Regions from separate parts of the Pseudomonas monsensis genome, predicted to be linked through region 3. Evidence: riboswitches for the same ligand, from Rfam matches in the RefSeq annotation. Region 3 holds a riboswitch; each other region holds the start of a gene.
What was found. Region 3 has a riboswitch for cobalamin ahead of HV782_RS16920 (TonB-dependent receptor plug domain-containing protein). Riboswitches for the same ligand answer to the same signal wherever they lie in the genome.
Positions count from the first base shown of each region.

Region 1: it holds a riboswitch for cobalamin, as region 3 does, so the genes downstream of both, cobW (cobalamin biosynthesis protein CobW) here and HV782_RS16920 (TonB-dependent receptor plug domain-containing protein) in region 3, are expected to answer to the same signal.
Region 2: it holds a riboswitch for cobalamin, as region 3 does, so the genes downstream of both, cobO (cob(I)yrinic acid a,c-diamide adenosyltransferase) here and HV782_RS16920 (TonB-dependent receptor plug domain-containing protein) in region 3, are expected to answer to the same signal.

Region 1 covers NZ_CP077087.1:3,078,197-3,081,469, forward strand. The annotation lists cobalamin riboswitch at 1-163, opposite strand, end outside; cobalamin riboswitch at 836-1,045, shown strand; gene cobW (cobalamin biosynthesis protein CobW) at 1,146-2,219, shown strand; gene cobN (cobaltochelatase subunit CobN) at 2,223-3,273, shown strand, end outside.
Region 2 covers NZ_CP077087.1:2,104,103-2,107,375, reverse strand. The annotation lists gene HV782_RS09230 (cobyrinic acid a,c-diamide synthase CobB) at 1-995, opposite strand, end outside; gene cobO (cob(I)yrinic acid a,c-diamide adenosyltransferase) at 992-1,603, opposite strand; cobalamin riboswitch at 1,685-1,916, opposite strand; gene HV782_RS09220 (hypothetical protein) at 2,080-2,664, shown strand; gene HV782_RS09215 (PQQ-dependent sugar dehydrogenase) at 2,731-3,273, shown strand, end outside.
Region 3 covers NZ_CP077087.1:3,839,175-3,842,447, forward strand. The annotation lists gene HV782_RS16910 (zinc-binding alcohol dehydrogenase family protein) at 1-193, opposite strand, end outside; gene HV782_RS16915 (LysR family transcriptional regulator) at 304-1,194, shown strand; cobalamin riboswitch at 1,239-1,444, shown strand; gene HV782_RS16920 (TonB-dependent receptor plug domain-containing protein) at 1,536-3,273, shown strand, end outside.

The DNA of each region.
Region 1 (3,273 bases), 760 kb from region 3:
TGCAAGCGTCACCTTCCCATGCCGCAGGGACACAGTGGATCTGACGCTTCGCTCGCTTACCGTTGCGGGGGCAGCACCGGACTGACATGGCTTTGAGTAAAGCACATGATTCACCGGTTTCCCGTTTCACCCTGTGAAGGGCACCCGTAACAAGTTGTGTAGGAGAGCATGTGGGGGGGAATTTAGTCAATTGAATGGGCATAACCGTTGCTGCGGGTGTTGTTGATTGGGCTCCCGCCCTTACGGTGGGTCACTTTTTCCAGACGCCGGAATGCCGGCCCAGCGAAAAATAACCAAAAAGGCTGCCCCCGGCGTCAGTCTGCAAGAGCCTGGTCGGCTTTCAGGCCGCTATCGCTGGCAAGCCAGCTCCCACAGGGGTTGAGTGCATTCTGTTAGGGATTGGTCGGCTGGCTGGCCGTCATCGCTGGCAAGCCAGTTCCCACAAAAAAACAAAGGCAGCCCACAGCCCACAGCCCTTGCTTCTCACCACTCAACACAATGAGCGTTAGCTCGAGTACCGCTTTTGATCTCAGCGCCCGTCGGCAGGCTGAGTGGAGGGATTTAGCCGGGGGTGGGAGCGTAGCGACCGTTTGGCGCAGCCAAACACATCGAGAGGAGGTGCAGCGAAGCAAACCGGAGGCGATGCCCCCCGGATAGATCCCGGAGCGAAGGGACCCGAGCCTAGGCGAGGGCCGAACGTCAGGGTAAAGCCTTTTTGGTTACTTTTTCGGCGTCTGGAAAAAGTGACCCGCCGTAAGGGCGGAACCCTAATCAGCAACACCCGCAGAAACGGATACGCCCCCAATCCAAACATTGACCCATCCCCACACCATGCGTAGCCTTGCGCTTTCGAGGTTCTTCGGCACATGCCGAAGCTAAGAAGGGAACGCGGTCAAAGCCGCGGCTGCCCCCGCAACTGTGAACGGTGAAGTTCGCTGCCACGCCACTGCCAGCTCGATCAAAGAGCCAGCGGGAAGGCGCAGCGAATGCCAGGCCAAGCCTGAACGCCGTCAGCCAGGAGACCTGCCTCGTCACAGATTCTCACTACAACCGGGCGGGGTGATCCGGTGGCGAACGCTTCCGGCGCGCATGCGCGTTGCCGGTTCTCGTCCCGTATGCCCGCCGCTTTGCCAAAGGGCATACCGATGAAAACACTGGCCAAACTCCCCGTCACCATCGTTACCGGCTTCCTCGGTTCGGGCAAAACCACGCTGCTGCGGCATATGCTCGACAACGCCCAGGGCCGTCGTATCGCGGTGATCGTCAACGAGTTTGGCGAGTTGGGCATCGACGGCGAAATCCTCAAGCAATGCACCATCGGTTGCACCGAAGAAGAAGCCACCGGCCGGGTCTACGAACTGGCCAATGGCTGCCTGTGCTGCACCGTTCAGGAAGAGTTCTTCCCGGTGATGCGCGAACTGGTGGCCCGTCGCGGCGATCTCGACCATATCCTCATCGAAACTTCCGGGCTGGCCCTGCCAAAACCGCTGGTGCAGGCTTTCCAGTGGCCGGAAATCCGCAGCGCCTGCACTGTTGATGCGGTGATCACCGTGGTCGACAGCCCGGCCGTGGCCGCCGGCACTTTCGCTGCGTTCCCGGATCAAGTCGATGCCCAGCGCAAACTCGATCCGAACCTCGATCATGAATCGCCGCTGCACGAACTGTTCGCCGATCAACTGGCCAGCGCTGACCTCGTCATTCTGAACAAAGCCGACCAGACCAGCCCTGAAGATCTGGCGCGTGTACGCGCTGAAGTCGCCGAAGAACTGCCGCCGGCGGTGAAAATCATCGAAGCGAGCAACGGTCGTCTGCCGCTGGACGTGCTGATCGGCCTCGGCGCCGGTTCCGAAGAACACATCGACAGCCGCCACAGCCATCATGATCACCACCATGGTGAAGGCGATGACGACCACGATGACCATGATCACGACGCCTTCGATTCGATCTCCATCGAACTGCCGCAAGCCGACGAAAGCCTGCTGCTCGACGCACTGACGCAACTGGTGGTCAAGCACGGCATCCTGCGTGTCAAAGGTTTCGCCGCCATTCCGAATAAGCCAATGCGCCTGCTGATTCAAGGCGTGGGCACGCGTTTCGACAAGCATTTCGACCGTCAGTGGGGCGCCGATGAAGCGCGCGTCACCCGTCTGGTGCTGATCGGTCAGGAACTCGACGCCGCACAACTCGAAGCGCAACTGCGCGCCGCGCTCAGCGTTTAAACCATGCACCTGCTCAGGACCCAGCCCGGCGGTTTCGTGTCGGATGACAATATCGCCGACCTTGGCCAAACCCCCGCCGAGCTGGTGATCCTGTGCAGCGGCGATTCCAGCCTGGCGCTGCTCGCCGAAGCCGCGCAGCAGTTGCCCGAGGATTACCCGAGCCTGCGTCTGGCCAACCCGATGCAGGTGCAGAATCACGCGTCGGTCGATCTGTACGTCGACGAGGTGTTACGCCACGCCAAGGTGATTTTGATCTCGCTGCACGGCGGCATCGCTTATTGGCGCTACGGCGTCGAGCGGCTGGTCGAGCTGTCGGAGCGCGGCGTGCAGGTGATTCTGGTACCGGGCGATGATCGCCCCGACCCGGAGCTCAGTGACCTGAGCACCGTGCCCGCCGAAGATCGCGACCGCCTCTGGCAGTTCCTGCGTCAGGGTGGCCTGGGCAATGCACTGGATTTCTTTCATTGCCTGGCCAACCGCTGGCTCGCCCGTGATTACCTGTGGGGCGAGCCGCAAGCCTTGCCGCGTACGGCGATTTATCACCCGGACAAAACCAGCGCCGCACTGGCTGACTGGCAAGCCGACTGGCTGGCGGAATGCCCGGTGGCGGCGGTGTTGTTTTATCGCTCGCATTTGCAGGCGGCCAATACCGCGTTCATCGACGTGTTCTGCCAGCGCTTGCAGGCGGCGGGGCTCAATCCGCTGCCGATCGCCGTCGCCAGTCTGAAAGAGCCGGGCTGCCTGAGCGTGGTCGAGGATTGGCTGGATGAAGTCGAGGCAGGGGTCATTCTCAATACCACCGGTTTCGCCCAGTCCAGCCCGGAAGCCCCGCACCTGCGGCCGTTTCGCCGCAACATTGCGGTGATTCAGGCCATCTGCGCCCAAGACAACGAGCCCGGCTGGCGCGACAGCGAGCAGGGGCTGGGCCCGCGCGATCTGGCGATGCACATTGCCTTGCCGGAACTCGACGGACGCATCATCAGTCGGCCGATCAGCTTCAAGGATCTGGCCTGGCGCAGCGAGCGCAGCCAGTCCGATGTGGTCTGTTACCGTG
Region 2 (3,273 bases), 1.7 Mb from region 3:
AACGAATCAAGCAGATAGAGCATGCCGCCACATTCGGCGAGCAACGGCTTGCCGGCCGCATGGTGCGCGCGTATCGCGTCGAGCATTGCGGTGTTTTGCGACAGCGCCGCGTGGTGCAGTTCCGGGTAACCGCCAGGCAGATACAGGCTGTCGGCCTCGGGCAATTGCGTGTCGCGGATCGGCGAGAAGAACCTCAACTCGGCGCCCATCGCCCGCAACAGGTCGAGGCTGGCGCCGTAGATAAAGGCAAAGGCTTCGTCGCGGGCGACGGCAATGCGCACGCCTTCGAGCAATGGTTCGGCAGTGATGACTTCAGGCGCGGCAAATTCCACGGCCGGTGGCAGCGCTACCTCGCAACTGCTGGCCAATGCTTCGGCGGCCGCGTCGAGACGCAGATCCAGGTCATTGAGCTCACTGGCCTGCACCAGACCGAGGTGCCGGCTCGGCAACTCGATTCCGGTTTCGCGGGACAATGCACCGTACCAGCGCAGGCCTTCCGTGAGGCTGCCTTCGAGCAATTGCGCGTGACGCAAGGTGCCGACGCGGTTGGCCAGCACGCCGGCGAACGGTAGATCCGGTTGATACTTCGCCAGGCCCAGCGCCAACGCACCGAAAGTCTGCGCCATCGCGGTGCCGTCGATCACGCCAAGTACCGGCACGCCAAAATGCCGCGCCAGATCGGCGCTTGATGGCGTGCCGTCGAACAGGCCCATCACACCTTCGATCAGGATCAGATCGGCCTCGGCGGCCGCTTCCCACAGCAAACGCCGACTGTCCTGCTCGCCGACCATCCACATGTCCAGTTGATACACCGGCGCACCACTGGCGCGCTCGAGAATCATCGGATCGAGAAAGTCCGGGCCGCATTTGAAGACGCGTACCTTGCGCCCCTGATTGCGATGCAAACGCGCCAGCGCAGCGGTGACGGTAGTCTTGCCCTGACCGGAGGCCGGCGCGGCGATCAACACCGCCGGGCAGTGACGTGGCTGATTCAAAGTTCGACGCCTTTCTGCGCTTTGATGCCGGCCTGGAAGGCATGTTTGAGCATGCCCATTTCGGTGACGGTGTCACCCATCTCGATCATTTCCGGCTTGGCTGCGCGACCGGTGACGACCACGTGCTGCATCGGCGGACGCGCCTGCAAGTCGCTGAGTACCCGATCGAGGTCAAGGTAGCCGTGCTTGAGGGCGATGTTCAATTCATCCAGCACCACCAGGCCGATCGACGGATCGCGCAACAGTTCGCGGGACACTTCCCACGCCGCTTCGGCGGCGGCGATATCGCGCTGACGATCCTGGGTTTCCCAGGTGAAGCCCTCGCCCATCACATGAAAGCGCACTTGCTCCGGGAAGCGGCGGAAAAACAGTTCCTCGCCGGTGCTGTTACGGCCCTTGATGAACTGCACCACGCCGCACTGCATGCCGTGGCCCATCGCGCGGGCAAGCATGCCGAACGCCGAACTGCTTTTGCCTTTGCCGTTGCCGGTCAGCACCAGCACCAGACCGCACTCATCGGGCGAGTTGGCGATGCGCTCGTCGATCACGGCTTTTTTGCGCTGCATGCGCGCCAGATGGCGTTCATCACGCTCGGGGGAATCAGTCATGGGGGAGCTCTCCGTTGAGGCTGAATAACGGCGGGCAGGCACAAGAATAGACGGCAAAAAGCCTGGCATCGCCCACCGTGATGCCGCTGGATGGATCAGGCCGGTCTCCGGGCTCATGAGCGGCGATGCGCCTGGCTGCGCGCCTTCCCGCTTCTGTCGAGGCAGTGGCTCAAGGCGCAGCTTTTACTCATTTACCGTTGCGGGGGCAGCGCCGGGATTGTGGTGGCTCTTCGCGCGAAGACAACCCTCACCGGCTTCCCTGTTTCACTCTGTCGACGGGGTGTCACAGAGCACCTGAAACAAGCCGCGAAGGTTAGAGGGTTGGGGGTGGAGCGTCAATTAAAGAGGGGGACATCGGTCGAATAACTGCCGTCGATCAATTATCTGACGCCAATCTTGTGCCACACTGATACAAGTGATATCAAAGAGCCATGCTTTTCTCGGAAAAGCCCATCACAACAATAAGGATGATGACGATGCAAGGCATGATCATCAGCAACCCGCGCCTGGAATTCCTGCGCCCGGTGCTTGAACGCTGGTTTGACTGTATCGACCGTTACAACGCCGTGCGCGGCGACAGCGACACGCCTTACTGGCATGACGAGAACGCTAATCTCGGATTGCTCTCGGCGGCAGCCTGGATGGCCGAGCTGGTGACCCTCGGCCAGACACCCACCCGCAAACAGAACGAGGATGGCGAGCGCAACGCCCGCGCCGATCTGTTTATCGCCGGGACTGACGACCGCGCCTTCATTCAGGCCACGCAGCGCTGGCCACGGGTCAACAACCTCAACCTGACCCAGGCCCTGCAGGACATTACCAGCGACGCCAAACGCATCAGCTACGCCAGTGATCTGCGGCTTGGCTGCCTGTTCGTCGCCCCGCAAAAGGCCCAGCACAGCGCCAGCCCTGAAGAATTGCAGGACATGGTCGACGATCTGCAAAAGGAACACACCTGCGCGGTCGCCTGGTACTTCCCTTACGCCTACCGAAAACTGCGCAGCGAAGCCGGCAACTATCACCCGGGCATCGCCGTGCTGTTCAAAGAGGCCCGTGGCTAAGCGGTTGAACCATCGGGCGCGTCAGCTCCTCTATGATTAGGAATGCATTCATAGGGAAGATCAGTAATGCGCAAAACCCGACTCGCTTTCGTCATCGCCCTCGCCGGAGGGCTCACCGCCTGCGGTGAATCCTCCAGCCTGCAAGTCTCCGACGGCACCGGCCCGTCACCGAAACTGCCCGAACCGAACAAGACCCTGATCCCGACAGTGAACATCGCTCCGGCAGTCGGCTGGCCCGCCGGCGGCAAACCAACCGCTGCGGCCGGCACCCAAGTGGCCGCGTTTGCCGAAGGCCTCGATCATCCGCGCTGGCTCTACGTACTACCCAACGGTGACGTGCTGGTAGCGGAAACCAACGCGCCGCCGAAACCGGACGACAGCAGCGGCATTCGTGGCTGGGTCATGAAAAAAGTCATGGGCAAGGCCGGTGCCGGCGTGCCGAGCCCGAACCGCATCACCCTGCTGCGCGATGCCGATCACGACGGCGTAGCGGAGACCCGCACAGTATTTTTGCAAAACCTCAACTCGCCGTTCGGCATGACACTGGTGGGCAATGACCTGTATGTCGCCGACACCGATCGCCTGCTGCGCTTTCACTACGAACCCGGC
Region 3 (3,273 bases):
CCCAGCCAAGGATTTTCGGTTCCTTGGTGAAAGTGCCGGCGCGGACTTTGGTATCGACCGGGTTGACCGCCACTGCGCGCACTTCCACCAGCAGGTCTCGCGGGCCAGGCGTGGGCTCGGGGATGTCGGTGTCCTGCAACGATTGCGGATCTTCGATGGGCAAGGCGTGTTGGGTAAAGGTGATGGCTTTCATGGGATCTCTGATTCTGAAGGGCTGTGGCAGTCACTGGCCGCCATCTTCGGCTTCCCTCGGGCAAAGAAAAACCGGCAGAATGCGCCAACACTTTCACTGCAGGCGTGAAAATGATCCGCATCGACGATCTCGGTTTATTCACCCGCAGCGCCGCGCTGGGCAGTTTTACCGCTGCTGCGCTGGAGGCTGATTTACTGCCCGGCCAGGTCGCTGCCGCGATCAAGCGGCTGGAACGCGAACTGGATGTGCGCCTGTTCGCCCGCACCACCCGCAGCCTGCGCCTGACCGCCGAAGGCGAGCAGTACTTGCCCACCGCCCACGCGGTGCTCGAAGCCCTCAAGCAGGGCGAGGACAATTTGCGGGGGGAAAACGCCACCCTGCGCGGCGTGTTGCAAGTCACTGCGCCGTCGGATCTGGGACGCAATATCCTGCTGCCGTGGCTGACGCAGTTCCGCCGCCAGCACCCGGAGCTGACCTTGCGATTGGTGCTGTCGGATCAGATGGTCGATCTGTTTCGCGACCCGGTGGACGTGGCGATTCGTTATGGCGCCAACGTGGATGCCAACTACGTAGCGCTGCCGCTGGCACCGTGGAACCGGCGGGTGCTGGTCGCTTCGCCTGAATACGTGCAACGCCACGGCCAGCCGCAGACCCCGGATGAACTGCTGGATCATCAGTGCCTGCTCTATTTGCAGACTGGCCGGGTCTACGACAAGTGGAACCTGGGCAATCAGACCGTGCAAGTCTCGGGACCGCTGTTCAGCGACGACGCCGACGTGGTGCGGCGCTGGGCGCTGGACGGCGAAGGGATCGCCTACAAATCCTGGCTGGATGTCAGCGCCGACATCGCGTCAGGTCGCCTGCTTGTATTGCTGCCGGAGCAACCCGGCGAGACCTCGCCGTTGAGCCTGGTATGCCCGCATCGCAAGCAGATCACCCCGGCCGTGTCACAGCTCTATACGTGGCTGAGCAGCCAGTTTGCGGCGCTGAAACCGATGTGAGCAGAAGTCCCGTCAGAAGTTGACGAACGCTGTTGCGAGTGTTCAGATGCGGGCCTGTTTCAGGTGCCCCCTGCCGCCGTGCTTGGGGTGAAACGGGAAACCGGTACGTTCATTGCGAACAAGTCCGGTGCTGCCCCCGCAACGGTAGGCGCGTGATGCTTTCGACAGACCACTGTGGCCAGACGGCCATGGGAAGGTGAAAGCCTCGATACGCGCGAGCCCGGAGACCGGCCTGAAATGCGTTTGGCAAAATCCTGCGGTGGGCGGGCATGGGCCGGTATTGGCTGTGCGCGATGCCTTCTCCTGCATGCTCTTCTGCGAAGATCCTTTTCGAGAAGACAATGATTCGACCTTTCAACACTTCTGCACCAACCCTGCTGTTCGGCTGCCTGCTCAGCCCTTTGCTGCTGGCCGACGACACGCCACTGCAACTCGATCAGCAAATCGTTTCCGCGCCGTCAGTGGAATCCACCACCGTCGCCGACATGGCGCAGTACGGCAGCAAAATCGAGAGGGTTTCCCGCGAACAAATCGAACGTGCCGGCCCCGGCGCCGATGTCAGCCGTGTCCTGCAGATGTTCATTCCCGGCCTGTACGTGGCGCCGAAAAACGGCCCGTTCGACTACGGCACCTATTCGTTGCTCGGCGGCCGTAACGACGACACGCTGATCCTGCTCGACGGTGTGCGCCTGAACAATCGTCTGTACGGCGGCCTGTACCTGGACACCCTACCGGCCAACGCCATCGAACGCATCGAAGTGCTCAAGGGCGGGCAAAGCCTGCTGTTCGGCACCCAGGCGGTCTCGGGGGTGATTAACATCGTCACCCGCAGCCCGCAATCGCGCAAAGCCGCCGGCGAAGTGAATCTGGGCGTGGACAGCTTTGGCGGCACGACCGAAGACGTCCGGGTCGAAAACATCTTCAGCAACGGTTTCGGCGAACTGGGTTTGCTCGCCTATGCCAGCCACAACGTCTCCGACGGTTACCAGCCGTACCGCAACCGCGACATGAAGAACGTCAGCGAGAAAAACCGTGCCTACGAAGTCACCACCTTCGGCGGCAAGGCGATTCAATCGTTCGCCGATGACGCGCGGCTGGAACTGTTCTATCAGTACGCCGACGCCAACCTCGATTTCGCCCGCCCGCTGAACAACCACAACACCACCAACGACCGTGTGCAGCAGATCGCCACGGCGACCTTCGAACAGACCGTCAACGAGCGCGTGAGCTACTTCGTCAAAGGCCACATCAACGACTGGGACACCCGCTACACCCGCGTCAACAACGTGGATGGCGGCGGTACCAAGGTCATCAACCACAACGACTACTGGGGCTTCACCGATTGGGGCGTACAGGCCGAAGGCAAGGCGCTATTGCCCGGCGGTCATGTGCTGGTGTTCGGCACCGACAACCAGTGGTTCAAGGGTCAGGACGATGTGCTGGTGATCGACAACGACAAGGCCGAAGCCCACGCGATCTACACGCAGTTGCGCCCGCAGATCGCCGCCCTGCCCGACTGGCACCCGAGCCTCGGCATTCGTCACGAAGCCATGAGCGGCGGCGATGGCGCCACGGTCGGCATGCTCACCTCGCTGTACGACCTCAACGATAACTGGGCCGTGCGCGGTCAGTACGGCAGCGCCTACAAACTGCCGAATGCCGAGCAGTTGTTCGTCAACGAGCCGGGCGACGAGATCGGCAACCGCAACCTCAAGCCGGAGAAAAGCCGCAACGCCGAACTCGGTGTCGACTACCAGGGCTTTCTGCTCGAGCGCGAATTCAGCGCCAGCGTCAGCCTGTTCAAACGCAAGATCGACGACCTGATCACCCTCGACGGCATGCAGTGGGTCAACGGTGAGGGGCAGATCCGCATGCGCGGTTTCGAGGCCGACGCGAAACTGGCGCTCACCCAGCGATGGAGCCTGCAAGCGGACCTGACGCGCAATCTCACCGAGTCGCGCAGCGGCGTGAGCATCAACGACATCCCGGGGTTCTTCGCCCGCTCAAGGGTGGGTTATGAGTCGGAAAATCGTATGTGGGGGGCCGGGGGCGCGATCCGCTACATACGCGATATCAAGA